Regions from separate parts of the Brevibacillus sp. Leaf182 genome, predicted to be linked through region 2. Evidence: riboswitches for the same ligand, from Rfam matches in the RefSeq annotation. Region 2 holds a riboswitch; the other holds the start of a gene.

Region 1 (15,762 bases), on a different contig from region 2:
GATATCAAAGTCTACAAGAACAAAATACATAATATTCTTACTAAATTAGTGTCTATTGTTGAAGAAATGCATAAAAATGGTGTAGGAATGGGAGATTTACAACCAGCAAATATCATCATATCCGAAGATTTAGACGTTACTCTGATTGACTTTGAAACAGCACGACCTAAGGATTCTGAAGGAAAGCCTACACTGATAACATGCGGATTCTCCCATCCACGTAATAAAAATAACGGGGAGAGGGACTGGTATGCAATAAAGAAAATTCTGCGATATTGCTTATTGCCAATTGGACCAATCGAGGATATTGATTCCGGTATGTATGATTATCAAGATCAATGGATTGAAAAAGTTTATGGAGAGGATTTTCTACTATTTGTAAAAATGATAACAGAAAAATGTCATCAGCATTTATCGTTTATAGGAGAAGAGAATAGGTCGCAGGCCATTAATAAAAATGCGATGAAAAAGGATATTTCCTCCATTATAGAAGGTCTCAGAAATGGTATTGAGAAAAATTTTGTTCGTAACGAAAAATTAATTCATGGTGATATCAGGCAATTTGAAAGCAAAGCTGGGAAATACAATGTACAAAATGGAGGCACTGGAGCTGCACTAGCATTTTTTAGATCTGGTACTGTGAGTGAAATTATAAACCGTTGGATTGAAAATGAATTAATGGGAAATATCGATTCTATTGAACAAGGTGGATTATTAACAGGTAAAGCAGGCATAGGGACAACATTATATGAAATCGGTTATAAAAAAGAAGCAATAAACATCTTTGCAAACATGAATCTTAATTCGTCTGATATATCATTAAGGTCAGGATTGTCAGGAATAGGTCTTGGTTTAGTTAGTCTTTATTTAGAAGAACAAGATGAACGTTTTCTAGAAAAAGCAATATTTGTCGCTAGTATCATTGATACTTTTATAAGCGAGAAGAAAGAGTTAAAAGTTCAGGATTGGGCCGGGATTCCAATCGGTATAATGGATGGTTGGTCTGGAGTCTCGTTGTTTTACTCGGCTTTGTATGCAGTCACCAAAAAGGAAAGTTATTACTTGAAATCTATTGAATGCATTGATAAAGATTTAGAAAAAACAAAAGAAGACAAAAGCACATTGCAAACGATTGATGACTCCAATCGTTTATTACCTTACCTTTCAGGGGGATCGGTAGGTATAGGAATAGCAATCGTTTACCTAAACCATGTTAGTGATAAAAAACTTTACCAAAGAGAATTGAGCTTAATTACTAATTTATATCGTGTTAGATGTAGCTTTAGTGGGGGGCTTTACGATGGTGCTGGAAGCTTTTTGATTATCCCGCCTCTACTAGGAAAAAGTGATTCTGAGTACACAAACAAAAAAGATTGTGTAATAGAATTGTTACGTCTATTTTTAATTCATAAGGAAAATCATATTTTATTTCCAGGGCAGTTTTGTTATCGTTTGTCTGATGACTTTCAAACAGGGAGCTCTGGTATTATACTAGCTTTAGAGGGGATATTGAAAGATAACCCATTATATTGGCTTCCATTAATAAATATCGATGACTTTTATAAAAATACAAAATATAGACAAGATGAAGTATGTGTAAATGCCGACCCAACTACAATAAAGCAATGAGTCGTAGAGTGGTGGTTAGCTTTGTTCTATAATTGTATAAGAGTACCAAATGGACAGTGCTACCTTATGGTTGGTTGCTGTCGTTTTTTTGTTTGCGAAAGAGAAAAAGGTTGTTTAGATCCTACATCATGTCCAATGTGCAGAAAGGAGAGATACGACTTGCAAGAACTAACCTCAACAGAACTGATCCAATACCTGCAAGAAAAAGAGTCGGTCGCTCTTTTTGTCTATACACCGATGTGTGGGACCTGCAAGCTCGCAGCACGCATGCTCGGCATCATGCAAGAAACATTGCCTACCGTTCCTCTATATCAGATCAACATTAACACGGCGCCTGCATTGGCAGAGCAATGGCAAGTGACCAGTGTTCCCGCCTTGCTTATTTTTCAACGAAACGAATTGTTAGAACGCCATTATGCCATCCAGTCCGTTGGGTTTTTATACGATGTATTGAAACCTTTGGCCTAGACATACACCTATTCCCTTCGCCATGAATATGACTAAGAGTGAAGAAATGCGAAGGAGGAGGCGTATGCAAATCCACGTGGTGGAAGAAGGACAAACCTTAGAGAGCATCGCCGAGACATACGGCACAACGCCGGAAGCGATCAACAAGGCAAATGAACTACCAGATCCGAATAAGCTGGCAACTGGGCAGGCGATGGTGATCCCGATTGTAGGTAGCTACTATTGGGTTAAACAAGGAGATACGTTGTATACGATCGGTCAGCGTAACCAAATCAGCGCAGCAGAGCTTGCTCGCGTCAATGGGATTTCTCCCTATAAACCGCTACAAGTCGGGCAAAAGCTTTACATCCCGCCTCGCCCTAGACGAGCGGCTGATTTCAATGCGTATGTGGAACCGCGCCGCACTGTTCCACCATCGATGGAAGCGGATGTTCGAACGGCTGCCCCTCATCTTACGTATTTGGCGCCGTTCAGCTTTCGCATCAAACGGGATGGAACCCTCCAACGACCGAATCTGAACAACTTTCCGGCGATCGCAAAAGAAAACCAGGTCCTACTTATGATGGTCGTGACGAATTTGGAAAAAGGTCAGTTCAGTACGGAATTGGGAGCACTCATCTTGAATGATCAAGAACTCCAGAACAAATTGTTGGATAATATTCTCGCGACAGCGCGTGAGCTGGGAATGGGGGATATCCATTTTGATCTGGAAGCATTGCCCACAACAGGTGCAGAGGCGTACGCGAACTTCTTGCGAAAAGCAAGAGGCCGTATACATGCAGCGGGGTTGATGATGTCTGTTGCGCTCGCACCGAAGACGAGTGCCGTGCAAGCAGGCAAATGGTATTCCGCCCATGATTACAAGGCCATTGGAGCGCTTGCCGATTTTGTCGTGATCATGACGTATGAATGGGGCTATAGTGGTGGCCCTCCCATGGCGGTTTCTCCAATCGGCCCGGTGCGGCGTGTCTTGCAGTACGCCATTACCGAAATGCCAGCCGATAAAATTTTGATGGGCCAAAATCTGTACGGATACGACTGGACCTTACCGTACGAGCGAGGGACGACAGCGAAAGCATTAAGTCCGCAAGCAGCCATTGCTCTAGCTGCGCAGCATAATGCAGTGATCCGGTATGATTATCGCGCGCAGGCTCCGTTTTTTACGTACACCGATGATCAAGGCAAGCAACATCAGGTGTGGTTTGAGGATGCACGGTCGATTCAAGCCAAGTTCAATCTGGTTAAACAACTCGGTTTGAGAGGCGTCAGCTACTGGAAACTCGGTTTGCCATTTCCGCAAAACTGGCTGTTGATCGAGGAGAACTTTCGCGTTCGGAAGCGTGCATAGTCATCAGGCGTACATTCCATTGGGGGCTGTACGCCTTTTTTTCGAATGAAAAATCATGGTATGATGAAGAGGACAGGAAGGAAAAGGGGAGAAATCATGGGAGAATGCAAATTGGATCACAGCCATGAGGACGTACTCAAAAAACTGGCAGAACAAGCTCCATATTTGTCGGAGTTGCGTGTGAGTCAATTCAAAAATCAGTTGAATGGCGAACTCAGCCAAGAGCGTCTAAACGAGCTGTTTCATTTATTGAAAAAGTATGACCTGGCGAGCCCAGAGGAGCGCCAAGAGCGCGAAAAACAAATGGATCACTTGTTTGGGTAAGCTTTATACATACGTTTTTCGTTTTGCCCCCTAGTGGGAGAATCAGGCTGGAACCACAGTTCCATGCAGCGAGGAGTAACAATGGACGACAGACTCTATTATCAGGATGCCTATACGAGAACGTTTTCGGCCCAGGTGACGAGAGGTGGTGTTGAGCAAGATGGGACACCTTACGTGGTACTGAATCAAACGGCTTTTTACCCTACTGGAGGTGGACAGCCTTCTGATCTGGGCGTATTGGGAGAGATTTGTGTGGTAGATGTGGAAGAGGTAGATGGAGAAATTCGTCACCGACTGGAAGCTCCCTTATCAGAAAGCATAGCGGAAGTAACAGGTCACATCGATTGGGACCGCCGCTTCGATCACATGCAGCAGCATGCCGGCCAACACATTTTATCCGCGTCCTTCCTGGAAGTCGTGCAGGCAGAAACCGTTGCCTTTCACTTGGGTAAAGAACGTGTCACCATTGATGTACGACTGGATGAGTTGACAGCAGATGTATGGGAGACGGTAGAAAAGCGAGCGAATCAGATTGTTCTGGAAAACCACCCCATCATTGCGCGGTTCGTTGATGACGAGGAATTGGCAACGATGCCCTTGAAAAAACAGCCGACCGTTACTGAAAATATTCGTGTCGTGATGATACCTGATTTTGATTACAACCCATGCGGAGGGACACATCCAGCGCGTACGGGCGAAGTCGGGATGATCAAGATCTTGGGCTGGGAGCGACATCGCGGAAACATTCGTCTGGAATTCATCTGTGGCTGGCGAGCTTTGCGGGACTACAACCAAAAGCAAGCTGTCGTTCGTGATACGGCGAAGCTGCTCGCTACTAATGAAGGGGAACTGATCGCACAGACGGAACGCCTCCTTGCAGAACGCGACGCCTTGAAGGCAAAATTAGCAGATGTGGATAAGCAGCTCTTGGAAGTGGAAGTGAATCAACAACTATCTGCTGCTAGCCAACTCGGTCATTCTCGCCTCATTATGCGTACCTTCACAGACAAAACCATTCAAGAGCTTCAGCAGTTCTCACAACTGGCTACTGCTCTGGCGCCAGATGCAATTTGCCTCTTGGCAGCTACTACTGAAGACAAAATGCAAGTCGTGTTTGCTCGTGGGCAGGAAGTCAATGTAGCCATCAATCAAGTGTTGAAAGAAACCTTACCGGTTATTAACGGAAAAGGTGGGGGGAATCCCGCCATGGCACAGGGTGGCGGTCAGTCGGCAGTGGATGCGGAGGAAGTATTGCTACATGCTCGCAAACTACTGGAAGCCTCACTAATGTAAATACATTCCATAATTAAAGGAGGAATCCGCGTTGAACTGGAATCCGGGAGATATCGTTCGTGTTACGCAGCGAACGGGTGAATATATTACAGAAGTATTGGAAATCCACGATTCGAAGCTGCTGGTAAAAGTGTTGGCAGTGACCAAATATCCGACGCAAGGCGATTTGCATTCTTCCTACGAAGTAGATGTGCCACTGTTTCACCAGCGTCCAGCACTCTCTTACATGGAAAAATTCATGACGCCTGTCCAAGGGGTCATTCGCTATAATGGCGCGATTCCAGACTACAAGGAATCTGTGCGTCAGGCGATGGAGAGAGAAATGGAGAAGCTGGCGAAAATGGCAGCTTGGGCAGAACGTTGTCTCGTTGAGCTGGAAAAGATGCACAAGGAAGCCTTTACAAACACGAAATAGAGTGGTACTGTAGTACTCGAATGTACGACAATTGCATAGCTTTACTACCAAACGGGGGCCAAGCAACGTTGGCTGAGATTGTGACGAGTGTGTTACTGACCGTTGAACCTGACCTGGGTCATGCCAGCGGAGGAAGAGGTATTTGGAATCAGTATCACGTGTCGCATCCGAGCGGAACCATGCTTGTTTGCGTGCATGCATGATAAGTCCACACTCAACCATCCGAGGCGGATGGTTTTTTTATGCCATTCGTCCGGTGAGATGGGATGGGTATACGGCTTCTTCTGTTTGTCTGAATCGACTCAGGCAGGCGGGAGAAGCCGTTTTTTTTCCAGTAGAAGGAGGTAATCAATGACTGTTCAGCTGAATGGGAAAAAAGTAGAGTTGGCGGAAGAGATCACGACAGTGCGAGCCTTGCTTGCTTCTTATTCCCTGCAAGAGAAGATTGTCGTCGTAGAGCGCAATGGTGAAATTATTGATCGCTCAGTGTACGAGCAAACACCGATTGCAGACGGAGATCGCATAGAAATCGTTCATTTTGTCGGAGGAGGATGATCATCATGATGGATACATTGAAAATTGGATCGTACGAGTTTCGCTCTCGTTTACTTCTGGGAACAGGTAAATTCGCAGACTTGGATACACAAGGGAAAGCGGTAGAGGTGTCGGAAGCAGAGATTTTGACCTTTGCGATTCGTCGCTTGAATTTGGAAAATCCGCAAGAACCAAACTTTTTGGAACAACTCGATTTGAAAAAATTCACCCTGCTACCAAATACAGCAGGTGCCTATACAGCGGAAGAAGCGGTGCGCATTGCCCGTTTGGCCAAAGCATCTGGCCTGTGTGACATGATCAAGGTCGAAGTCATTGGAGATCCGAAAACACTTCTCCCTGACCCGATTGGCACGCTCGAGGCTTCGAAAATCTTGGTGGAAGAAGGCTTTATCGTACTGACCTACACCAATGATGACCCGATTCTTGCTAGACGTCTGCAAGAGGTTGGCGTACATGCGGTTATGCCAGGTGCGTCACCAATTGGTTCCGGACAAGGGATTGTCAACGAAAACAACCTCCGCTTTATCATCGAGGATGCCAAAGTACCGATTATCGTGGATGCAGGAATCGGCTCTCCAGCAGACTGCGCGAAAGCGATGGAGCTAGGTGCTGACGGTGTCTTGTTGAATACAGCAGTCGCCCTCGCAGATAATCCTGTATTAATGGCAGAAGCGATGAAGCTCGGAGTAGAAGCAGGTCGCAAAGGTTTCCTGGCAGGCCGTATCACGAAAAAACGTTACGCATCCGCAAGCAGCCCGACTGAAGGGATGATTGAGTAGCGTGGATCGACTGACAGAAGCGGTAGAATCGATTGCCAGCCGCAAAGAAGAGCTGTTCGACTTATTGGCAGAGCTCGTTTCTTATCCAACTGTAAGTCCTCCCGCGCGAAACAGCGATGCCGCGCAAGGAGTAATCGCCAACAGACTGCAAGCGATGGGATTCGAGGTCGATCGCTGGACGGTATATCCAGGAGACGACAATATCGTCGGTCGGTTATCAGGGAGTGCCTCTACACAGGCAAACAGCCTGATTGTCAACGGGCATATCGATGTGGCTGAAGTTGGAGATGACACGGGGTGGACCTATCCACCCTTTGCTCTGACACATGGCAAGGATGGACGCTTGTACGGCCGTGGCGTTGCTGATATGAAAGGTGGACTCGCAGCGAGCATGTTTGCGATCCAAATGCTGCGCGAGCACGGAATCGAGCTCCAAGGTGATCTGCTCTTTCAATCCGTTATCGGAGAAGAAGCAGGCGAAGCGGGGACATTGGTCGCTATCGAGCGTGGCTATCAGGCTGACTACGCCGTTGTGGTGGATACGAGCAATCTCCACATGCAAGGGCAGGGTGGGGTCATTACAGGCTGGATCACGATTGAGAGTCCGACGACGCTGCATGACGGAATGCGCGCACAGACCATCCATGCAGGCGGACGTGTCCGGGGAGCTTCTGCCATTGAAAAAATGACGAAGGTGATCACCGCACTACAGGAGCTGGAACGGGACTGGGCCGTCATGAAGTCCTATCCGGGCTTCCCGGCAGGCAGCAATACGATCAATCCTGCAGTCATCGAGGGAGGTCGTCACGCTGCGTTTATTGCAGATCGATGCGCTCTCTGGATTACCGTTCATTTTTATCCGAATGAATCCCATGAAGAGATCATCCGAGAGATCGAGGATCACGTCGGTCGTGCAGCAGCAGCAGATCTTTGGCTGAGAGACCATCCTCCAACATTCCGCTGGGGTGGACGTTCGATGATTGAGGAGCGCGGTGAAATCTTCCCTTCACTGGAGTTGGATACGAACCATCCGGGGTTGGCAGCGCTTCAATCCGCCTATGAAAGCCACATGCATCAAGCGCCCAGTGTTACTATGTCGCCTACGGTGACAGATGCAGGCTGGTTTGCGCATGCAGGCATTCCGGCTGTATTATTCGGGCCCGGTGAGCTCCTGCATGCACATGCCGTAGATGAATCCATTGATCCTGACCAGCTTGTTCATTTTGCCCAGATCATGGCCCGTTTTATTGCCAACTGGTGCAATACCCCAAAGGAAGCGAAGGAGTGAGTATCGCATGGCAACCTTTACTGAACGATTGAGAAAAAGTGTAGCCCCGATCTGGGAGCGTGTTCATCAACATCCATTCGTCACCGGACTTGGAGATGGCAGTCTGCCCGTTGGTGCATTCAAATATTACATGAAACAAGACTACATCTATCTGATTGATTACGCGAAAATGTTCGCAATTGCGAGTGTGAAGGCGTACGATCTGGAAACGAGCTCCAGATTCGCCGCTTTGCAAGAATCAACGCTGAACACAGAGATGGAGCTGCATCGCCAGTATGCCGAGCGTTTTGGTATTTCTCGCGCGGAGCTGGAAGCAACAGAGCCTTCGTTTGTAATGCTCGGGTACACGAGCTACATGCTGCGTGTCGCTCATCAAGGCTCGTTGGCAGAATTGGTGAGTGCACTACTCCCATGCACATGGAGCTATTGGGAGATCGGCAAGCGTTTGGCTCAAGTAGAAGGGGCGCTGGATCACGAACTGTATGGGGAGTGGGTACGCATGTACAGCTCCGATGAGTTTGGGCAACTGGCGATCTGGCTGATTGAGATCATGAATCAATTGGCGGAAGGAAAGAGCGAGCAAGAGCTGGCCAGGATGGAAGAGTATTTTGTCAATACCTCCAAAATGGAGTACATGTTCTGGGACATGTCCTACAGAGAGGAAATGTGGCCGTGGGAGAACAACTAGCTTTCGCCGACGTCAGCTTTTCGTATGGCGACAAGCAGATTCTCGATCATTTTGATCTGCGTGTGGAAAAAGGGGAGTTCGTCAGCTTGATCGGTCCGAGCGGGATCGGGAAAAGCACCTTGTTTCAACTCATCGCAGGTCTTCTTAAACCAGGACAAGGCGAAATCAGGCTCGGCAGTGTACCGGTAGCCAATCGTTTGGGGCAGGTCGGCTATATGCCCCAGCGCGATCTGCTCATGCCATGGCGTACGATTGTCGAAAACGCAGCTTTACCGCTAGAAATCAAAGGTATGACGAAAAAAGAAGCGCATGAGCGTGTCAGACAGCAATTGCCAAGGTACGGGCTCCAGGATTGGGCTGACAGCTATCCAGCCCAGCTTTCCGGTGGGATGCGTCAGCGAGTTTCCTTTTTGCGCGCATTGTTTTCTGGTGCAGAGATGATGCTGTTGGATGAGCCGTTTAGTGCATTGGATGGGATTACGAGAATGGACATGCAAGAGTGGCTGATGGAAAAGTGGCAGGAAACAGGTAGCACGATGCTAATGATTACACATGACATCGACGAAGCCATTTTACTAGCCGATCGTATTATCGTGCTTTCAGGTAGTCCGATCACCAAGCCGATCGAATTAACGGTTTCGGTGAGCAGACCGCGAACGGCGAGCAGCCGCAACCAAGCCGGATTCTTGGCATTGCGTGAACAAATTTGGGAACTGCTTCGACGGGAGCGCCAAGCAGCAATGAAGCCACTGAGGAGAGAAGCGTGATGGGGAGAGGCATCTGGTTTGGCATCTCCATCGCCATTTTTCTTCTGGTGTGGGAAGCTGGTTGTCGCTTCCTCGGAGTGCCGCCATTCATTTTACCGCCGCCTAGCGCTGTGGTTGTATCGTTGTGGGATTTACGTTCCTCTCTAGTAGGTGTACATCTTTGGGCGACGTTAAAGGAAGTGTTACTGGGGCTATCGATCTCGATTGTGTTTGGAATCTCTCTTGCATTTGCGATGATTCGCAGTCGGATTGTGGAGCGCTTGGTCTATCCGTATATCGTCATCTCCCAAACGATCCCAATTATAGCATTATCACCCGTATTTATTTTGTGGTTCGGGTATGATTTATCTGGAAAAATCGCTGTTACGATTCTGTTTACTTTCTTTCCGATCGTCGTCAACACGTACGATGGACTTCGCTCGACGGACAAAGAAATGCTCCAGTTGTTAAAAACAATGGGGGCAACGAACGGGCAAATTTTCACCAAGCTGCAACTCCCGTCGAGCTTACCTCATTTCTTCAGTGGTCTCAAAGTGGCAGCTACTTACAGTGTAGCTGGGGCGACGATTGGGGAATGGCTGGGAGCAAGTGAGGGTCTCGGGTACTTTGGCAGACGGGCATCAGGCAATTTTCAGGCTCCCGCGTTGTTTGCCTCGGTCCTGTTGCTCTCGATTCTCGGCATGCTGCTTTTTTGGCTGGCTGGACGAGTCGAACGTCATTTTTCCCCGCATACGAAAATCAAAGGAGAACAACAATGAAACCTTTCCACAAATGGACGAAAGCATTCATGGCACTTACATTGGCAACAGGTCTTGCTGCTTGCGGCAATCAGGCGAGCACCGATGCTGGTCAGACGCAAGCCCCTGCAAATAAAGGAGCGGAGCCGACTGAGCTTACGATTGCGCTCGATTGGTATCCGAATGCTGTACATTCCTTCTTGTATGTCGCAGAGGAGCAAGGCTATTTCAAAGACGAGAACCTCAAGGTGACCATGCAAATGCCTTCAGACAGCAATGATCCGTTGAAGATGGCGGCTGCGGGCAAAGTAGATTTGGCAATCAGCTATCAGCATCAACTTGTCCAGGCTCGCTCCGAAGGGGTTCCGGTCGTATCAGTAGGCGCTCTCGTCCGTCATCCGCTGAACGTGATCATGACACGCCAAGATAGCGGACTCGATACTCCACAAAAACTGGCTGGCAAAAATATCGGGTATCCTTCGATTCCGATCAATGAGTCAATTGTCCGTCAAGTCATCAAGCATGCAGGTGCAGACGACTCAGGCTTGGTCTTTACCGACATCGGCTTCGATATTGTCCCAGCGTTGACTGCCAAAAAGGTCGATGCAGTAGTAGGTGGCTACATCAATCACGAGCTGCCGATCTTGGAGAAGCATGGCGTTCCGGTAAATGTCTTCACGCCTTCTGAGTTTGGTGTACCGGACTACTATGAGCTTGTATTGGCGACCAGTGATGATACATTGGGCAAAAAGCAGCAAGCGGTGGAAGGCTTCCTCCGTGCGATTGGCAAGGGCCAAGACTATGTGAAGAACAACAAAGAAAAAGCACTTGACCTGTTGTTGAGCAAACAAGCGAGCGAATTCCCACTGGAAGAAGACATTGAGACCAAGAGCTTGGATACCCTGATTCCGTTGATGGATGCGGGAGAAAAGCCTTTTGGATACCAGACGGTGGATTCTTGGCAAACACTGATTGATTGGATGAAAAAAGAGAAGCTGATAACAACTGACGTCAAAGCAGAAGAGATCATGCGTGATCTCGTGAAGTAATCGACGACATAAAACGTGAAAGCACCCCTTTGCACGCTTTTGAGAGTCTACTCTCGATTAGTGAGTCAGAGGAGGTGCTTTCTCTATGATGTCTTCCTTTTAGGAGGAGAGGGGGAAACAAAGCTCTGCTGTCATCCCTTTTCCTGTATCGCTCGTTAACAGCAGGTGTCCATGATGAGCGGCAGCAATACGTGCAACCATAGGAATACCGAGACCATGACCATTGTGTAAGGGAGATTTTCTTTTTGACGAATAAGGCAATTCCACCAAGTCAGGCAGCATGCTGTGCTCAATGCCTTTTCCGTTATCAGTGATAATCAGAAGAGCATTACGCTGGTTGGGCGACAGGGTCGTTTGCACGTGGATGTGACAGCCTGAAGGGTTATGCACGATGCTGTTTTGGAGCAGGTTCGTGATGGCGCGGACAAGAAGTTTTTCGTCGCCTATTACGAAGCATTGCTCAGTCGTGACATCCAGTTCAATGGTAAAGGTCTCTGCCAAATCATTGTTCAAAAAGTCAGTGACAATTTGCCGCGCAAGTGTCGATAGCCGAATCGGTTTGGTATGAATAGGCTGCATTTCGTATTCCAGCATGGAAACGAGATTCAAGTCGCTGACCAAAGACCGGAGCTTTTCCCCTTGCTTTCGAATGATGCTTGCTTTTTGCTGCTGCTCGTAAGGCACTGCATCGCTCTCTTCCAATTCACTGGCATACCCGAGCACCATCGATAATGGCGTGCGTATATCATGGGAAATTCCAGCGATCCAGTTCGAGCGTGCTTCGTCTCTGGCTTTTAGCAAAGCGTTCTTCTCTTGCAGAAGCGACGATGCATGATTGATGCTTCTAGCAATCCCGCTGAACATTCCCTTTGCCTCGACATGAGTATGCTGATCTTCTGACAGAGCGTGAATTCCGCTAATCAATGGGCGGATTGCCCGAATGAGTCGAGAACCGATGAATACGGAGAGAAGAGCAGCGAGCAGTACATTTCCGAAAAGCAAAGCCAGTAATCGATACGGTAAATCGCTTATCCAACTGATCGGGAAATGAAACTGGTACTTGGCGAGACTGTCCGTCGGGTAGCCCACGACGACTAGCCCTCTCTCATGCTCCCAAACAAAAACAGGATAGTCCTGTAAGTAATTTCGCGAGAACTGCGCTACTTCTGCCAGAGAATAGGCGCGGGGCAATTGGTCTGGTATGGCGTAGTCCCAGATGACTTTCCCATCGTTTGCAATCAGCATGGCCCAAGCCTGGCTTTTTTGCAACCATTCTTGTGCTTTTGGCTCCAACGTATAGTGGGAACCGTTCTGCTGAAGACCTTCTGCGACAGTTTGTGTGACGTGGACGGGAGAAGAGCCCTCGTTCATGCCTTTGAAAACAAATGTACCGAGAATGATGTAATTGACGATGAGCAAAAAGAAGGCAATCAGGATAGAAGCACCTGTATAACGACGTAATATTTGTGAGGCTCCATCCATCTACGACTCTTCCTTTACGAGTAGTTTGTATCCGAGTCCTCTTACCGTCAGCAAATATTCAGGGGTAGACGGACATGGCTCGATCTTTTCGCGAATGCGCCGCATATGAACCATCAACGTGTTTTCATACCCGTAGTAATCGTCACCCCAGACGGATTGGCACAGGGCATCGCTCGTGACGATTCGTCCCCGATTTTCATAGAGTTTTCGCAAGAGGGCGTGTTCCTTGGCAGTCAATGCGTATTCGTGGTGATCTCTCGTCACGATGGCCGCCTCCAAATCGACCGTACTGTCACCAAGCTGGAAAACGGGCAGACGATCGATTTGGGGAGGTGCGTAAACGCGTCGTAAAATGACCAGGAGACGAAGAACGAGCTCGCGTGGCAAAAATGGCTTCACGATATAATCGTCAGCACCAAGGCCAAGTCCGAGCAATCGATCTTCATCTTCCCCTCTCGCTGACAGAAAAATGACAGGGATTTGCGAGAAACGACGAATCGAAGTCAAAAGTCCAAATCCATCTCCATCTGGCAGCATGACATCCAGGATCGCGACATCAGGCTTGTCCGAAGCACATATCACTAACGCCTCTTTACAACTACCCGCATGAAAAATACGAGAGAATCCTTCCTTACGCAAAAATCCATCGATCATATTTCTGATTTCAAGCTCATCTTCTGCGATGAGTACTTTTTTCTGTTTCCACTCTTCCATATTGAATCACCCGTATTCATTATACTCGCTTGGTTTGTGTGTTCTACCCACTCGGAGTCGATTTAAGGTTGTCGTAAGATTCTTGTCAGCTTATCGACGGGTTGGGACTCTATGATTTCGTAGGAGAGACCAATAGATAGGAGCGAGAAAAGATGAATACGGTGATTCAAACGGAAAACCTTTCAAAACGCTATGGAGAAGCCTATTCCGTCCAGCGGGTGAATCTAGCGGTAGGAGAAGGGGAGGTCTATGGCTTCCTCGGTCCAAATGGTGCAGGAAAATCGACGACTCTTAAAATGCTGCTAGGATTAGTCAAGCCGACTGAAGGGAGTGTAACTGTATTCGGGAAGGATTTTAGCAGGAACCGAATTGAGATTTTGAGTCAGACGGGTTCATTGATCGAGGCTCCTTCCTATTACGGTCATCTGACCGGCCTGGAAAATATGCGCGTCATGCAGCGGCTGCGAGATGTCCCGGACAAACATGTAGAGAAAGCTTTGCAAATCGTCCGTTTGGAAAAACAACAGAACAAAAAGGTAGATCAGTATTCGCTTGGGATGAAGCAACGACTGGGAATTTCCATGGCTTTGCTGCATTTTCCCAGGCTCGTCATCCTCGATGAACCGACAAACGGACTGGACCCCGCAGGAATCGGTGAAATTCGGGAATTGATCCAATCGTTGCCACACCAGTATGGAATGACTGTGTTGCTCTCCAGCCATCTGCTCTCGGAAATCGAGCAAGTGGCTACGTCCATTGGCATTATCCACGAGGGGAAGCTGCTCTTCCAAGGGAGTATGGAGCAGTTGCAACGCAACAGTCAGCCTCATGTTTGGATGAAAACGCAGGACAATGAAAAAGCGAGAAGAGTTCTTCAAGATATGGAGCTTTCCCCAAGTCTCCAAGATGGATACCTTGTCATGGAAGACATGAACGATAGGGAGGTAGCGCAGACAAACCGGGCGCTGATTATGGCGGGTTTTGATGTTCATCGCATTGAAGTGCACAAACAAAGCTTGGAGAGCATTTTCCTCTCCCTTACAGGCAAGGAGGGGAGCTTGTAATGAGGACACTCTGGTTAGAATTTTATAAAATTCGACATAAGCGTTTGTTTCTCATGCTCGCCATTCTTTTGAGTATCGAACTGGCATGGGGGTTCATGGCTGTTAGTATTTCCATGACAAAAAATCCGGATGCCGCGAAGTGGAGCGCCATTCTGGTCACGATTACAGCCATGAACGGATTGTTTTTGCCGATTGGCTCGGCTGTCATTGTTTCACGGATTTGTGATATGGAACATAAAGGGCGTACATGGAAGCTGCTGTTGGCTGCTTCTGTCAGCAAAAAAGCGGTTTATGCAGCAAAATTCGTCTCTGCGGCTGTTTTGATGGGGGGTGCCGTCATTCTACAGATATTGGCGATCGTTGCATTTGGTATTGTCTATGGTTTAGCAGAGCCAGTCCCGATTAGCCTATTACTCGGCTTTGTAGCAGGGACTACACTGACGAATCTCGTGGTGATTGCTCTGCAACAATGGGTCTCTCTCGCTATCAAAAACCAGGCGTTCAGCCTATGCCTCGGGATGATCGGGGGCTTCATTGGCATGACGGCGAGCTTGTTTCCTCCACAAGTCGGACGCCTTTTCATCTGGTCGTACTATATAGACTTTTCGCCCGTTACGTATCAATTCGTCAATGAAACCATGTTATTTACTACACGTGAAATCGGCGTTCATTTGCCGATCATCGTCGTACTCATGGGCATCGCATTATATCTTGCTGGGAGCATTCACGTATCCCGGCAAGACGTGTAGGGAGGATCTTGTATGCTAATCAGATGTTTGGGAGCGGAATGGGTAAAACTCCGCCGTTCTCGTATATGGCTTGTTTTGCTTGTGCTTCCTGTTTTCAGTACGCTGATCGGTTTCGCCAACTACTGGATGAACCAAGCGATCCTGCAAAATGGCTGGTACAGCCTGTGGACGCAGGTGAGCTTGTTCTACGGTGAATTTTTCTTGCCCATTCTCATCGCGATCTGCTGTTCGTTCGTGTGCAGACTGGAGCATGCAAACCGTAACTGGAACGTGATACTGACAGCGCCTCTACATAGGCCAACGATTTTTTTCGCCAAACTGGTGGTGGTTGGTGTTCTCCTTTTTGTTGTGCAGCTTTTCTTCGTGGTGCTGTATATTTGCGCGGGTTTCATCGCTGGACTACATGCCCATTT
Region 2 (15,762 bases):
GCAAGCTTTCCCATCATGTGCGGTTCAATTCCGTTGGCATAGACGGCTCCAATCAGACTACCCATACTGGAGCCAGCCAGCATATCAATCTGGATGCCATGTGCTTCTAGCGCATTCAATACACCAATATGCGCAAAACCGCGAGCGCCCCCAGAACCCAGGGCTACACCCACGATTGGTTTACGCTTTATCTCCATGGAAAAACCCCTCCCCCGTAACCAGCCTATGTGGTAAATCGCTGTACCTTTCACACTTGGGAGATATTCGTCAACCAAGCTTACGCATAGTTCTCCCGCCTGCCACGTAGACATGTACTACTACTTTTCTTCGATTCAGGAGGAATCCATGTCACGCCATTCACCCGTACTTACTTTGTTGCTCGCCATCTCGACAGTTTTTATTGTTATTTCGTTGATTGCTTACTCGCAGATTTCTTTTGAAGCTGCCGTACGCGGTCTGAAAATATGGTGGGAGGTAGTTTTCCCCTCTACCCTTCCCTTTATTGTGCTGTCTGAGGTGTTGATGGGTCTGGGCGTCGTACATTTCGTCGGCGTGTTACTGGAGCCATTAATGCGCCCACTGTTTAACGTTCCAGGCACGGGCGGGTTCGTATTGGCTATGGGCTTTTCGTCCGGCTATCCGGTAGCCGCAAAGCTGACAACGCGCCTGCGTCTGCAAGGCAATGTGACGAAGGCTGAGGGTGAACGTCTCGTCTCTTTTACAACGACGGGAGACCCCTTATTCGTCATGGGAGCAGTGGCAATCGGATTTTTTCACAGTGAGCAAATGGGCATCACGCTAGCTGTGACTCATTATTTGTCAGCTATACTCATGGGCGTACTCTATCGTTTTCATGCGCCTTTTGCCATTACTTCAGCCCCATTGGAGAAAAATTCACTTCCTCTTCCTTTACGCGCTTTGCAAGCGATGCATCGGGCACGCGTCCGCGATGGACGTCCGTTCGGAAGATTAATGGGAGAAGCGGTGCAATCCGCCCTGAATACATTGCTCATGATCGGAGGCTTCATCATTGTTTTCTCGGTATTAATTCAACTATTCTCCACGATTCATCTGACACAGATCATCAGTACGCTTCTCTCGATCATTCTCGGTCCCTTTGGTTTTCCACCAACTTTTTCCCAAGCAATCGTGGCTGGATTGTTCGAAGTAACCCTCGGCGCACAAGCAGCGAGCATTGTGCCTGACAATGTTTCCTTGGTCTGGAAAGCGGCCATTGCCAGCGCGATATTGTCCTGGGGCGGCTTGAGTGTTCACGCACAGGTCGCGAGTATCTTGAGTGAAACGGATATTCGTGTCGCCCCCTACTTGATTGCCAGAGCGCTGCACGCGTTTCTAGCTGGGGTTCTGACCTTTGTCTTTTGGGGTCCTCTTGCCACAGTCAGCTCCTGGTTCGTGGAGAAAGCCGTCCCCGTATTTACGCAGGTGAAATCTGAGATTCCGGCGACGACTTGGTGGGAGACCTTGCTCTTATCAGGGGGAATCGCCATCGGCGTCAGTGCGATCCTGTTGTGTACCAGCCTGACTCTTTCGCGCATAAGCCGCAGCAAGACGCGATAATCTACTCCGCCATTTTTCGCTTCAGTGCCTCTTCGACGAATGGGGGCACCAAATCGGCGACACTCGCCTTGTATTTCGCAACTTCCTTTACAATACTTGAACTCAAGTATGAATATTGATTGTTCGTCATCATGAAAAACGTTTCGATATTTTCATCGAGCTTTTTATTAATCGAGGCGACTTGCATCTCATATTCAAAATCTGAAACAGCGCGAAGGCCACGAATGATCACCTGCGCGCCCTTTTTGTTCATATAGTCAATCAACAAGCCGTCAAATGAGTCCACTTCTACATTTTTCATGTCGGCGGTTGCCTGACGAAGCAAATCGACACGCTCTTCTACGCTGAACAATGAGTTTTTCTTAGAATTGATCAAGACGGCAACAATGACCTTATCAAAAACGTTGGCACCCCGCGCAATAATGTCGAGATGCCCATAAGTAACAGGGTCGAAGCTTCCTGAACATACGGCGATTGCCATAGCGAGTTATCCTCCCTTGGTGCTCTTTTGCACCTTGATTTGAAAGTTAGGCTTGTGGCTCCAAATCGCAATAATACACGGTAACGGCCGTATCCCCATACTTAGCCGCTCGCTCTTTCACACAATGACCAATCGTATCTGGAAAGGAGTCTGCGATATCATGCTCAGCCACGATCCACGCTCCGTCCGCCAACATTCCCAGCTCCTGCAACATCTCTATTTCTTCGACAATTTTTTGCTGGGCGTACGGCGGATCCAAAAAGACGAGATCAAATTTTTGATTGCGCGTACTTAGTGTGCGAATGGCACGGTCCGCATCCATCCGATATAGTTCTGCATAATCGTCTAGCCTGCAAGTGCTGACGTTTTGTTTTACCACGGCAAATGCTTTGTGATCTCGCTCCACGAAAACAGCTCGGTCCGCTCCCCTACTCAATGCCTCGATCCCGAGACCACCTGTTCCTGCGTATAGGTCCAATGCCCACCCGCCATCGAAATACGGACCAATCATATTAAAAATCGATTCTTTGACTTTATCGGTTGTCGGTCTGGTTCCTTTGCCCGGAACTGCTGCCAACCGTCTTCCTCTGTGCTCTCCAGCGATGACTCGCATACTTTTTTCACCTGTCTGCTTTCCTATGTATGTTGTAAGAGGTTATTCAACGCGTATTATTAAACGCAATTTTTAAGACTGAGAATGATATCATACTATCACAACTGCATACACCCGTAAAATTAGCAACTGGAAAAATTTATGTGCAAGAAAGGTATACAACCCATTTCGATTGGAAAAGATGATGAATAGCGACGCAACGGTGTCGCTGACAACCGCGGAGAAGACTTACGTTTCCCCATAAGCTCTTCCTCCGGTTTCTCCTCTCCCATAATTGAAAGGCTGTTCACTTTGGCGCACGACGTGTCTGATAGGAGCATTTCGTGCCATCGCTCCCTTCATCGGGAGGAGTTGAACGGCTGCCCCTCGTCATTTGGCGATGGGGTATTTTTTTGTGTGCAGCGCATACTACATGTACCTGCAACACCCCCTACATGTATAGTGCCTGAAAGGAGTGAGTCGTTCATGGCAGAAAAGCGACCGTCTGCACAAAAGCTGAAGGCGTCCAAAGCCCAATCCATTGCTGACCGTACTGGCAAAGATGTCGAGCTGGCGCGAGACATGCAATCACGTGCAGATCAATCGGACATCGTCAAACATGGGCAGTAGCTATACAAGAGGCCAGCCACATCGAATCGGCTGGCTTTTTACTTTTCCACCTTCAATTCCCTCGGCATTTCTTCTATGCGGTTACAAATACTATACAAAAATAGCTGTGAAGGAGGTATCCGCCATGCATACGGTGTGGAAGGGCTCGATCAGCTTCGGCCTCGTCAATATACCTGTTCGCATGTTTACCGCAACGGAAGAGCGCGATATTCGCTTTCGCCAACTGCATAAAGAGTGCAATACCCCGATCAAGTACACGAAAATGTGTCCCCACTGCCAGCGCGAGGTTGATACGAGTGAAATCGTCCGTGGCTTCGAATATGAAAAAGGACATTTTGTCATGATTGACGATGAAGATCTGGAAGCCATTACGCCAGAAACACGCAGAGCCATTGAAATTATCGACTTCGTAGACTTGTCAGAGATCGATCCGGTTTATTTTCATAAAAGCTATTTCCTATCCCCACAGGACACTGGCGAAAAAGCTTACGCCTTGCTGCGATCCGCTATGGAACAGACAGGAAAGATCGGCGTTGCACAGGTGACGATGCGCAATCGGCAAAGCCTGGCCGTTATTCGACTGTATGAGCACTGCATCATGCTGGAGACGATCTTCTATCCAGATGAGGTACGTCCCGTCAGTCAAGTACCTGCCTTGCCAGAAGCCACGGTACCCTTAGCCGAAAACGAGCTGAAGATGGCAACTGAGCTCATTAGTAATATGACAATCCCTTTTGATCCTGAAAAATATACAGATGAGTATCGAACTGACCTGCAAAAATTGATTGAGAAAAAACTGGAGGGTCAGGAGATCGCCACTGCACCTACCGTGGCAAGAACCAATGTTATTGATCTCATGCAAGCTCTCAAAGAAAGCTTGGAGTCTACAGCCGGTCAAGCCGCCGTCCCAATCAAAATCGAGCCTGAACCGACTCCGTCAAAGCCTGCGCGAAAACGCACCACTGCTGCCTCCTCATCCGAAAAAGAGCAAGCATCGAAAAAGGCGAGCGCAGCAAAGACTACGACTACTTCTACAACCAAAACACTACGCAAAAAGAAAGCTACCTCTGTTTAATTTGCAACTAAAAAACCTGCCCACTCTGGACAGGTTTTTTTGTATTCACATCAAGACATCTAGTTTGGCGCCATCTTCCTACATGGTTCAATATGGATATGAACGGCGTTAATCCGATGAATCTTGCGCATCTGTTCTTCAATTTTCTCAGTGATGGTGTGGCTCTCCACCACATTCAGACCTGGATCTACATGGATCACAACATCAACCAGCACGCTGCTTCCATGGTAGCGGGCTTTGATGTCACTGATATCCTTCACTCCCGAAATTGAGGAAATGGTAGTTCGCAGGTCAGCAAGCTTGCTCTCGTCAAAGCCATCTGTCAAACGGTGGGTTGCTTCCCTGAAAATGTCCCAAGCAGTCTTCAAGATGATGAGACCAACAACAAAAGCAGCTAAAGGATCAAGCCAGTGCAATTGGAATTGTGCGCCAGCTACCCCGATAAATGTCCCGATACTGACGAATGCGTCTGAACGGTTGTCAGCGGCTGCTGCATCTAGTGCTTGGCTGTTTGTTTTAATGGCGAGCTTTTTATTGTAGCGATAGACGAAAAGCATGATGACTGCGGTTGCAAGTGCTGTCCACCCTGCCAACAGGTCAGGTGCCGCATGCTGTGGGTCTAATAAGGATGGTACGGCATTTGTAACGACTTGAACTCCGACAAATAGCATAATAAATGATGCAACAAGTGCTGAAATCGTCTCCGCCCGAAAATGGCCATACGGGTGATCTTTATCAGGTGGTTTCCTTGCAATACGCAGCCCGATTAAAACAGCAATCGATGCGACGACATCCGTTGAGTTGTTAAGACCATCAGCCATTAAAGCTTCCGACGCAGTGACATACGCAACTCCTATTTTTAATACAGAGCAGAATATGTAGGCGAAAATACTCACCCACGCTCCACGTTCTCCTTGTTTTAGATCCGAATAAACATCCATACCTCATCACCTCAAAATACTTCTCCATCCTGCTTCGACAACGAGAAAAATCAAAGCGCTGGAAGCAGTTGCTTTTTTTCGAACTTCATCGTATCAGATAGGATTCATGTGGGTCTACAGAAACAGTTTTAGTCCGATTCATGAGAATAGGGGGGAGGAAAATGTGTTGCACACCCGCAATATTTTCATTGGAAAATTTTCCTTGAAATTCATTGGACTTCCCGTTATCCTATTCTTGCAATCCAAAATAAAAAAGCACGGGAGCTTGGAATTCACCAGGCTGAGAGGATGGTACTGTGCCATCGACCGTTGAACCTGAACTGGGTAATGCCAGCGGAGGAATGTCATATACGACACGAAAAGATGCGTGTATTTTTAGGATACCCGTTTCTTCTCTACTCTCGCGTTGGCGTCGCATGTTGTTTATGCGGCGCTTTTTCGCGGGATGTTTCTTTCGCCTCCCTAAACGGTTCTCGCTTTCGTGCAACCAAAACAAGGAGGTTTTTCTTATGTCATTGGTGTCATCTTTTCCAGGCAGTCACAAAGTATACGAAATAGGTAGTCGTGCGGACATTCGTGTCCCGATGCGCGAGATTTCTCTTCATCCTACCGAAGGATTGTCTGGCTCCACATCCAATCCTCCTCTTCGCGTGTACGATACGAGTGGCGAATATACCGCAACCGGGTACGTTCCTGACATTCAAGCAGGACTGCCCTCCATCCGCCACATGTGGATCGATGAGCGAAATGATGCGGAAACGTATGTCGGTCGCGAACCACAACTAGTTGACGACGGCATCCGAAATGAAGAAAAGGCAACCACCCTCCCCACTTTCCCTCGAGAGGGCTACAAACCAAAACGGGCAAAGCCAGGGAAAAATGTTACCCAGCTTCATTATGCCCGAAAAAATATCATCACACCGGAAATGGAATACGTTGCCATTCGCGAGGGTGTCTCCCCTGAATTTGTACGGGCAGAAATTGCCGCTGGACGTGCGATTCTCCCTTCTAACGTCAATCATCCGGAAAGCGAGCCGATGATCATTGGCCGCAACTTTCATGTCAAAATCAATGCCAACATCGGAACGTCAGCTGTCAGCTCATCGATGGAAGAAGAAGTCGAAAAAATGATTTGGTCGGTTCGGTGGGGTGCCGACACTATAATGGACCTCTCGACGGGAAAACATATACACACCACGCGGGAGTGGATTATCCGCAACAGTCCCGTTCCAGTCGGTACTGTCCCGATTTATCAAGCACTTGAAAAAGTAAATGGGAAAGCTGAGGATTTGACATGGGAGGTTTACCGAGACACCTTGATTGAGCAAGCAGAACAAGGCGTCGATTACTTCACCATTCATGCTGGTGTTCTCTTGCGCTACATTCCTATGACAGCTAACCGTGTTACTGGTATCGTCTCTCGCGGCGGATCGATTTTGGCTGCATGGTGCCTGGCCCATCATGAGGAAAACTTTTTGTATACGCATTTCGCTGAAATTTGCGAAATTCTGAAGGCCTACGACATTTGTGTATCCCTCGGAGATGGACTACGTCCTGGCTCTATCGCGGATGCGAATGACGAGGCGCAGTTCGCGGAGCTTGAAACATTAGGAGAACTCACAAAAATTGCGTGGGAACACGACGTACAAGTCATGATTGAAGGCCCTGGTCACGTCCCCATGCATCTCATTCGCGAAAATATGGATAAACAGTTATCCATTTGCCATGAGGCTCCTTTTTACACACTGGGGCCACTCACGACAGATATTGCTCCCGGCTATGATCACATCACTTCAGCGATTGGGGCCGCCATGATCGGATGGTTCGGAACAGCGATGCTCTGCTACGTAACACCTAAGGAGCACCTCGGTCTACCCAATAAAGAGGATGTCCGCAACGGTTTAATCGCATACAAAATCGCAGCGCATGCCGCTGATCTCGCAAAAGGACATCCCCGAGCAAAACAGCGTGACGACGCCTTGTCCAAAGCTCGTTTTGATTTTCGCTGGAACGATCAATTCAATTTGTCTCTGGACCCGGAGCGCGCCCGCGAATATCACGACGAAACATTGCCAGCAGAAGCCGCCAAGTCAGCCCATTTTTGTTCCATGTGCGGACCTAAATTTTGCAGCATGAAAATATCGCACGACATTCGTCACATTGCCAATGAACAAGGGGGTGCCCAAGACCCCGCCATTCTTGCAGGGATGCAGGAAAAATCGCGTGAGTTCCGCGAACAAGGAAGCCGTTTGTACCAGCCGTAATGAAGGAGGAAGCCTATGGAGGAAGCTAGTCTTTTACGCGAAAAGATCAGTCGATTAGAAGCTGAGCTAGAACAATTTAAACAACAATTGCGGCTGATTCAACAGGACTGCAGCCACGTCTATATCGAAACTCCACTTACGCGAACCTGCTCGAAGTGCCTGCAAACCGAAAGCCTTTATTATTAATAGAAAAAGGTCGAAATCCCTTTGGTGGATCTCGACCTTTTTTCTTGCTTATTTCGTCATTCCAACTTGCAACGGAAGTCCTTCTTTATAATAGAGAGAGGGCGATAGCAGAATGAAGAAAATATGGATATGCAGAAAGCCTTGCTTCTTCAAAATGCCGTGTATGGCACTAGCAATCGCGTCATGCTGCTTTTGTTCACGGGGAAACATCATGATCTCTACAGACAAAGGACTGTTCGTCAATTGCTCTACCTGAAGCAGCTCTAATTTCACCTTTTCCTGAGCTACTTCAGCAATTTTGGAAAACTCTTCTATGAGAATCTGAGAAACGGGCTCTATGTCTTGCTTCGCAAAGCCTTTAAACCGAAGAAACGGCAAGTCAATTCCTTCTTTCGTAAATGAGTTCGCACAGTCATTATAAACAAGTCTCTAATTGTATATCAATGAAAAAAGGATTAAAGAAAGTGAACAACAAACATTCCCAATTGGAACAAGAGACACAAAGAGGGCCATATCAGAGAGCAGCTCCCTTCCCATGAGGTGTGGTGGACGTACCACGGAAGGAGGAAGCAGCTCAACCAGATACAGCCCAATCCGCTGACCCATTGGTTACTTTATACAGGTAGTATAGCTCGAATTCAATACTTAATCAATGAAAAAGTTTCGTAAAATTCTAACAGGAGTTCATCCGCCAGCCCCACTCGTATAGATCATGCCTATCCGTGAAACTGTATTAGAAAACCGGGCAAGTCCCAACTAAACATAAAGGTGGCAGCTATGGAACTAACTCCGCTTTTTCCTTTTGAGCCTATCAGCACGGAAGCTATACCTGTAGGACCACAATGGATAGGCCAAGTGAAATGGGATGGTGTTCGCATTCTTACCTACTACGATGGACAAGAAGTCAAACTGTTCAACAGAAAATTAAATGAACGGACTTTCCATTATCCAGAAGTAACCGATCTTCGGTCGTATTGTCATGCTGATTCTGTGATTTTGGATGGGGAAATAATCGCTCTCGGCCCGGATGGAAAGCCTTCTTTTTACGAGGTCATGAAAAGAGACGGGCTGCGCCGTTTAGAGAAGGTCTCCCAGATACAAAAGCTTGTCCCTGTCACATACATGGTCTTCGATGTCCTGTACTGGAATGATGAATGGGTAACTTCCTACCCACTCTCAGAGCGACAACAAATACTCGCAAAAATCATCACTCCTACTACTCATGTCCAGCTCGTTGAAAATTTTGCTGATGGAGACGCTCTTTACCGCGTCATAGAAGCTCAAGGCATGGAAGGAATCATGATGAAGGATGCGTCGAGCAGCTACTTGGTCAATGGGAAAGATCAACGCTGGAGAAAGAAAAAGTATTACCGGGATCTCATCGCTGTGGTAGGCGGGGTTACGCTTCGGAATCAGATTGTCAATTCGTTGCTTCTGGGCCTGTTTGATCAACAAGGTTCTTTTTGGTACATCGGTCATGCAGGTACTGGAAAATTGACGCAAACGGACTGGCGCGCTTTAACGGAGCGAATACAGCCCCTCGTCCAACAGAAGATGTCTTTTGTTAACAAGCCACCACGCGCAGCCAATACTTTATGGATACAGCCGGAAATTACCGTCAAAATCAAATTTGCAGAGTGGAAGGAAGGGCATTCCTTGCGACAGCCAAGCATACAAGGCTTTGTGGATGTCCCTCCACACCAGTGTGTTTTCGAGTAAGGAACCCCTTGGCTTTCGACCTCATTGTCGAAACGAACCAGACTGTTTTGCTCTCCCCAGCTTTTGTTTGCCATGATTAAGAGCCTGCATTTCCCCGTAGCTCGTCAGCAGGGCTACTAGTAAGAGGGCAATATACACAACAGCTGTCGTCACCCCTCCAACCGCTGATTTATCCTTGAAAAAGTCCCCAATCAAAATCACGATCACACAACCACTCAAACAGACTGTCGTGATCCACACCATCGACCGGTAAAATCGATAAAGCTTCGTTCCTTCGGGAATGAGGCTTTGCTCTCTTCCTTTGTTCCTTCTTCTTACGTGAATGAGCAAAAAGATCGCCAACGGGAATTGAAAGACGAACACGAACAACGGCAAGCTATAACTTATAAATTGATCGATATTGGCTACATTTGGAAACGCAAATATGGACGATACAACGATAAACCATCCACACGGAGCATTGAATGTATTGTAATGCCGCTGTCCCCCAAATGATCCCACCCCCACTAAAAATGCCAAGTAAGCGACTATGACTTTGATTGTGAAAGCCGGGAACCAAACACTAAAAAGGATCATTTCGACCCTGTCCAGAAAATCTGTGACGTGGATTTGTTGGACGAGAATATAGATGGGGAAATTCAGTCTACCAGCGATAATGAAGCCCATTACCCCGAGCAAAACGAGCAACATAATCGTCGTCCCAAAGCCGACAATGATGACTCCGTGCTTCATCGCAGCATAAAATAGCCGCGGCTCTACAATGGCATGTAAGAATGCCCCAATGAGAAAAATATCACCATATATACCCACTGGTAAAAGGTTGCTGACCACGATCCGATCCAGGTTACTGGTTAAGATTGGTTCCAATCGCTCTATGTTGTATTCATTAATCAGCAGGAAATAGAGCGAAATGCACATGATGAAATAAATAGGAAAATAAAACTCATTTACCCGAGCCGCCACCTCAAGACTCGTTTTGCCATAGTACATCATCAGTAAGACGAAGACGAGTAAGATGACCTCCAATGGCGTGTTTGGCAATAACGAGATATGTAAAAAATCAGCAGCCCCTTTAATATCGACCGCCAGGATGATCCAAACGTAAAACAAAATGAGGAGATTGATAGCTCCACCAATCCACTTCCCGCCAATAATAAACAAGATTTCAAAGATATTTTTCCCAGGGTAGGCCTCAACCAGTCCACTCAAAACGTAGGCAATAAAAATCGCATAAAAGATGGGTAAAATTTGAGAGAACCAAGCATCCATCCTTGCTACCTGAACAACAGACCGCAAGAAACTGATCATCATTCCTGTCATCAAGACACTGCCGACCAGCCAGGCAATTTGTCGATGATTGACAACTTGCTTGTGAATCATACGTGGGCCTCCTTATACGAACTGATCCACCCACCACTTCACATGAGGAGATAGAAAGTTCATCAAATTACTCGTGGGTAGCACTTGATAATACTGGAATTGCAATGCAATCAGAAAAACAATGGTTAGGGTGTAGAAAATAACAATGACTCGCTGCTGTCTCCCATCCATACCTTTTCGCTTCAGGATAAATTCTCCAAAGGAAAGTACCAACATGAGGACAAAAAAGAGCAGAAATATTCTATTCATAATCATCTTCACCTTTGGTAATATTTTTCGTTGTCTGCCCGAAATTAGTCATGTTCACTTTGGATCGGATTTCATATGTGATTTTCGGAAGCTCCTCATTCCACCTGTTCCGATATCGGTCTCGCCACTCTCGCGGATAATTCCTTGACAATGCTATTCCTAACCCAATGAAGTCTGTTCGTTTCTGTTGGATCGTTTGCATCATATGTTTCACACCGTGATTGATTTGCTCGACGAGCTTCGATTGCAGGATTCTAATATTTTTCTCTTCCTCGAGATCGAGGTTTGACAAATTCTCTACCACAACGGCAGCAGCGTATAGATCAATTTTGAAATGGATGTGGCCTTTCCTTATCACGGGCTTGATATTCGCCCTCCCTTTCGAAAGACTTATCGTAAGCCGTTCATGCTTGTTAAGAGACAGCACAACAGAAAACGGTGTGTAATCCCGTTGGAACAATCGCAAGCCGAGCAGTTCTTTAGGCTTCGCAATGGTTACGAGCTTATCGTGTCGAAATAAGCCTACCCCCGTCGCCTCTACTTCTTTTGACTTGCCTTTCGGATGGGAATTCACAGCTGCCAGAACGGGTAAAATGGCATCAACCCCTGGTGTACCGAGCATCTGAGCCACATCCTTCAACGTTACCGTAATGCCCCCCATCTTGACCAACTCACGCATCGCTTCTCCTGAAAAGCGTTCAAATTGCGGCTGTGCGGTTAGTAATTCAATTGCTTTGCCTTTTGTCATGACAATGTAAGCTGTTAATCTGTTTTCCGGAAAGCGCGCCACAATATCCAGCACATCTGACATTCCGTCCTTCGCCAGTTCTTCGCCTATGACGATCATCCGGTGATGGGAGTAATAAATTTCTCGAGACATTCTTGCTTGGATCAATCCATTCGCTTCCCGAATTGTCCTGCCTACTGCGGAATCAACGTAATAACTCTTATCACCACTCGTCCCCCCACCACCTCCGGACTGGGCGCCCAGGCTACTGACCAGAGGGACCTGAATGGATAACCGATACCTGCCGTCTGGTTCCTTATCCATCGCCATTGCAATGACGATAGCCATATCATTTACTTCACGGCGATCCCAACAACCAGATACCAGGAACATACAGAGCGACACCACCAAAATGCGGGTCACAGCCTTCACGATTGCCCCTCCTCATTTGAATGACGGTTGCCTGTCACCCCTGATTGCCCTCCTCTTTGCTGAATAGAATTAGCAAAACCATTGTTCATACGCCTTGCATTTTGTACGCCCAAAAAGCTCGGGCGTTTTTCCATCATCGACCATGGAGCTCTAATCAGTACGTCTTTGAGATCGCCGACCGACATCGGTCCTAGCGGCGATAAATAAGGGACACCAAAAGAGCGCAGATTAGCCATATGCCCGAGGATCAGCAATAATGCTACCAGCATTCCATAGATGCCGAGGATCGAAGCCGCTATCATGATCGGAAAACGCAGCATTCGGAGTGAAATCGATGCATTAAAATGTGGGATCGTAAACGAGGCAATCCCTGTAAGCGATACAACGATAACCATGGGGGCAGAAACAATCCCTGCCTGCACGGCTGCCTGACCAACGACCAGCGCACCTAAAATACTGACAGCTTGCCCGACCGTTTTCGGAAGACGAATTCCCGCTTCTCGCAAGGCTTCAAAAGAAATTTCCATGATAAAAGCCTCCACGATCGCAGGAAATGGAATGGACTCGCGCGCAGCAGCAACACTTAATAGGAGCGTGGTTGGTAGCATCTGTTGGTGATAAGTCGTAATGGCCACGTATAAGGCAGGGGTAATGAGCGAAATGATGAGAAATACATAACGCAGCAGTCGAACAAGGGTAGCCATTTGAAAGCGTTCGTAATAATCCTCACTGGCCTGCATCATCATCCAAAACGTAACAGGCACGATCAAAACCATCGGTGTCCCATCTACAAATATCGCGATACGTCCCTCCAGCAATGCCGCAGCAACGGTGTCTGGGCGCTCGGAATACATAACCTGAGGGAAAGGCGAGTACGTGTTATCCTGGATCATCTCTTCGATGTATCCACTTTCCAGCACAGCATCTAAATTGATCTTACTGATTCGACCAGTGACCTCCTGTACGATCTCTGGATCAGCAATCCCATCCAGAAAGGCAACCACCAGATTGGTGTTCGTCTCACGTCCAACTACCAAGGACTTCATTTTCAATCGAGGTGTTCGCAATTTGCGCCGCAGCATCGACGTGTTCGTGCGAATATTTTCGATAAAGCCCTCACGCGGCCCCCGTACGACCGCTTCTCCTTCTGGTTCGTTAACTGAGCGTTTTTCTGCTCCACGAATGCCGAGCGTCAGCGCCTCTGTATTTCCCTCTACAAGAATGCCTGTATCACCTGAGAGCACTGCTTGTAGCAGCTTTTTATAATCGTTTACTCTTCCCATCTGCGAAACGGGCAAAAGTGACTCTTCTATCACTTTTATATCTTCATCGCCGTCTTCAAGTACCATTAACGATTTCAGTGCAGAATTGACCTCTTTGGTATCAATTAGCCCATCTACGAAGACAGCAATCGCTCGGACACTGTTTTTTTGGCAGAATTCTCGTATGACAAAATCGGAGCAATCCGCGAACATTTTTTTCAACAGTTCAATGTTCTCTTCCAATCGAGGCGAAATCGGTATACCCTCCAGCTCAATCAAGCTACAGGCATTCATTGTCTCAATCAGTTCTTTCATTTTATCTTTCTTCTTGAATTTCATTTCATCACCAACCACTGGAAATCTACCCGTATTATGGTTGATCGGCAGGAAATATATGCAAAGAGGTATTCCTTTTACATAGAGAACCACGGATGGGAGATAGTAGGAACACCTACTACCTTTTAAAAAGAAGGTGAAAACATCATTGTGTCCTGCAACAAAAGAGTACGAGCTGAAGATTGACCATCATACATTGTCGATTACAAATCCTGACAAGCCTCTATGGCCACAGGCCAAGGTAACCAAGCTAGATTACTTGCGCTATTTGCTGGTTGTCGCAGCCCCACTCCTACGGTATAGCAAAGATCGACTCTTAACCGTCATTCGCTACCCTCACGGAATTGGTGACAAGCACTTCTATCAAAAAAACGCCCCTGACTATGCGCCTGACTGGATACAAACGCATACGTGGGAAAATGTTCGTTATGTCCTGTGCAATGACCGGGCGACACTCGTGTGGATGGCAAATCAAGCGGCCTTGGAGTGGCACGTCTCCTTTCACCTCGCCAAGGATGAGACTCCGACAGAGCTCGTTTTTGACCTCGACCCTTCCACAGATGATTTTGCCGTCGTGATAGAGTCTGCCCTCTTGCTGAAACAGTTGCTCGATGAATTACAGCTTCCTTCATGGGTCAAAACATCTGGTTCCAGCGGCTTGCAAATATACATTCCGATTGAACTCCGCTATACGTTTGAACAGACACGCCAGGTCGGACATTTCATCGCATCCTATTTAGTCAGCAAGCATCCCTCCCTATTAACTATCGAGCGCTTGGTGAAAAATCGGGGAGATAAGCTGTACATTGACTATTTGCAACACTGGCGGGGGAAAACATTGCCAGTACCTTATTCTACCCGTGCAAAAGAACAGGCAACCGTATCAACACCACTCCTGTGGGAGGAGGTTCCCCATTGTCATCCCACAGACTTCACCGTTTATTCGGTGCCCAAACGGCTGGAAACGTTCGGAGATTTATTCTCATCCGTATCTGCTCCGACGAAACGAGCCTCCCTTGATGCCATCCTCGGCTTTTTGCAGTCCCAGTAAGCCATTAGTTGGAATCCAGCAGCGTATTTGTGCTATACTTGGCACAGATGTTTTGAGGCAAGGAGGCACATTCATGATTGATCCGATCGCAATTGCAATCGGCCCCTTAAAGATTCACTGGTATGGCATTATTATGGGGCTGGCGTTTTTCTTGGGTACTTATCTCGCACGCTACAATTCCAAACGTTCTGGCATTGATCCTGATCACGTCTTGAACATGGTGGTTCTGATCATTCCAGCAGCCATCGTTTGTGCAAGATTGTATTATGTAACGTTTGAATGGGAGCAGTACAAAGACAATCCACTGGACATCTTTGCAGTTTGGCAAGGCGGTTTGGCTATTCACGGTGGATTAATCGGTGGTGTTCTGGCAGGAAGCTGGTATATTCGAAAACATAATCTGCCGTTCCTTCGTTTGGCTGACATTTTTATGCCCAGCGTTATTCTGGGGCAGGCTATCGGACGTTGGGGTAACTTTATTAACCAGGAAGCACATGGTGATGTTGTTTCTGCTGAATTCATGGAGAAGTTCCCTGCATTCATCCGCGAGCAAATGTTTATCGGCGGACAATACTACCACCCTACGTTCTTGTACGAATCGCTATGGAACCTCCTCGTTTTCGCCATTCTCATGTTCATGCTGTACCGATTCAAAAAATTCGATGGACAGGTCTTGTTCAGCTACATGATTCTGTATTCAATCGGTCGCTTCTACATTGAGGGAATGCGTACAGACAGTCTGTTAATAGCCGATACCCTACGTGTCGCTCAATTAGTCAGCCTGTGCTTAATTGCTGCCGGTGTCATCTTGTTGCTCGTGTTTGCACGTAAAAGCAAGCAGACAGGACATTCCCAAAAC

The links. Region 2 has a riboswitch for thiamine pyrophosphate ahead of thiC (phosphomethylpyrimidine synthase ThiC). Riboswitches for the same ligand answer to the same signal wherever they lie in the genome.
Region 1: it holds a riboswitch for thiamine pyrophosphate, as region 2 does, so the genes downstream of both, thiS (sulfur carrier protein ThiS) here and thiC (phosphomethylpyrimidine synthase ThiC) in region 2, are expected to answer to the same signal.

Annotation. Positions count from the first base shown of each region.
Region 1 is NZ_LMPN02000035.1:4,284-20,045, reverse strand. Features, by position in the region: gene lanKC (class III lanthionine synthetase LanKC) at 1-1,629, shown strand, start outside; gene ASG16_RS26520 (thioredoxin family protein) at 1,789-2,097, shown strand; gene ASG16_RS26515 (glycoside hydrolase family 18 protein) at 2,162-3,445, shown strand; gene ASG16_RS26510 (hypothetical protein) at 3,542-3,769, shown strand; gene ASG16_RS26505 (alanyl-tRNA editing protein) at 3,851-5,062, shown strand; gene kapB (kinase-associated lipoprotein KapB) at 5,094-5,477, shown strand; TPP riboswitch at 5,519-5,629, shown strand; gene thiS (sulfur carrier protein ThiS) at 5,829-6,032, shown strand; gene ASG16_RS26490 (thiazole synthase) at 6,038-6,811, shown strand; gene ASG16_RS26485 (acetylornithine deacetylase) at 6,804-8,099, shown strand; gene tenA (thiaminase II) at 8,107-8,787, shown strand; gene ASG16_RS26475 (ABC transporter ATP-binding protein) at 8,772-9,554, shown strand; gene ASG16_RS26470 (ABC transporter permease) at 9,554-10,312, shown strand; gene ASG16_RS26465 (ABC transporter substrate-binding protein) at 10,309-11,340, shown strand; gene ASG16_RS26460 (sensor histidine kinase) at 11,440-12,822, opposite strand; gene ASG16_RS26455 (response regulator transcription factor) at 12,823-13,536, opposite strand; gene ASG16_RS26450 (ABC transporter ATP-binding protein) at 13,689-14,600, shown strand; gene ASG16_RS26445 (ABC transporter permease) at 14,600-15,349, shown strand; gene ASG16_RS26440 (ABC transporter permease) at 15,362-15,762, shown strand, end outside.
Region 2 is NZ_LMPN02000031.1:259,931-275,692, reverse strand. Features, by position in the region: gene ASG16_RS22805 (patatin-like phospholipase family protein) at 1-197, opposite strand, end outside; gene spoVV (dipicolinic acid transporter SpoVV) at 346-1,578, shown strand; gene coaD (pantetheine-phosphate adenylyltransferase) at 1,580-2,059, opposite strand; gene rsmD (16S rRNA (guanine(966)-N(2))-methyltransferase RsmD) at 2,106-2,672, opposite strand; gene ASG16_RS31020 (hypothetical protein) at 3,138-3,281, shown strand; gene ku (non-homologous end joining protein Ku) at 3,406-4,356, shown strand; gene ASG16_RS22775 (cation diffusion facilitator family transporter) at 4,416-5,297, opposite strand; TPP riboswitch at 5,545-5,657, shown strand; gene thiC (phosphomethylpyrimidine synthase ThiC) at 5,807-7,561, shown strand; gene ASG16_RS22765 (DUF1904 family protein) at 7,796-8,125, opposite strand; gene ASG16_RS22760 (ATP-dependent DNA ligase) at 8,525-9,466, shown strand; gene ASG16_RS22755 (GerAB/ArcD/ProY family transporter) at 9,488-10,846, opposite strand; gene ASG16_RS22750 (hypothetical protein) at 10,859-11,095, opposite strand; gene ASG16_RS22745 (Ger(x)C family spore germination protein) at 11,088-12,254, opposite strand; gene ASG16_RS22740 (spore germination protein) at 12,251-13,831, opposite strand; gene ligD (non-homologous end-joining DNA ligase) at 14,001-14,903, shown strand; gene lgt (prolipoprotein diacylglyceryl transferase) at 14,977-15,762, shown strand, end outside.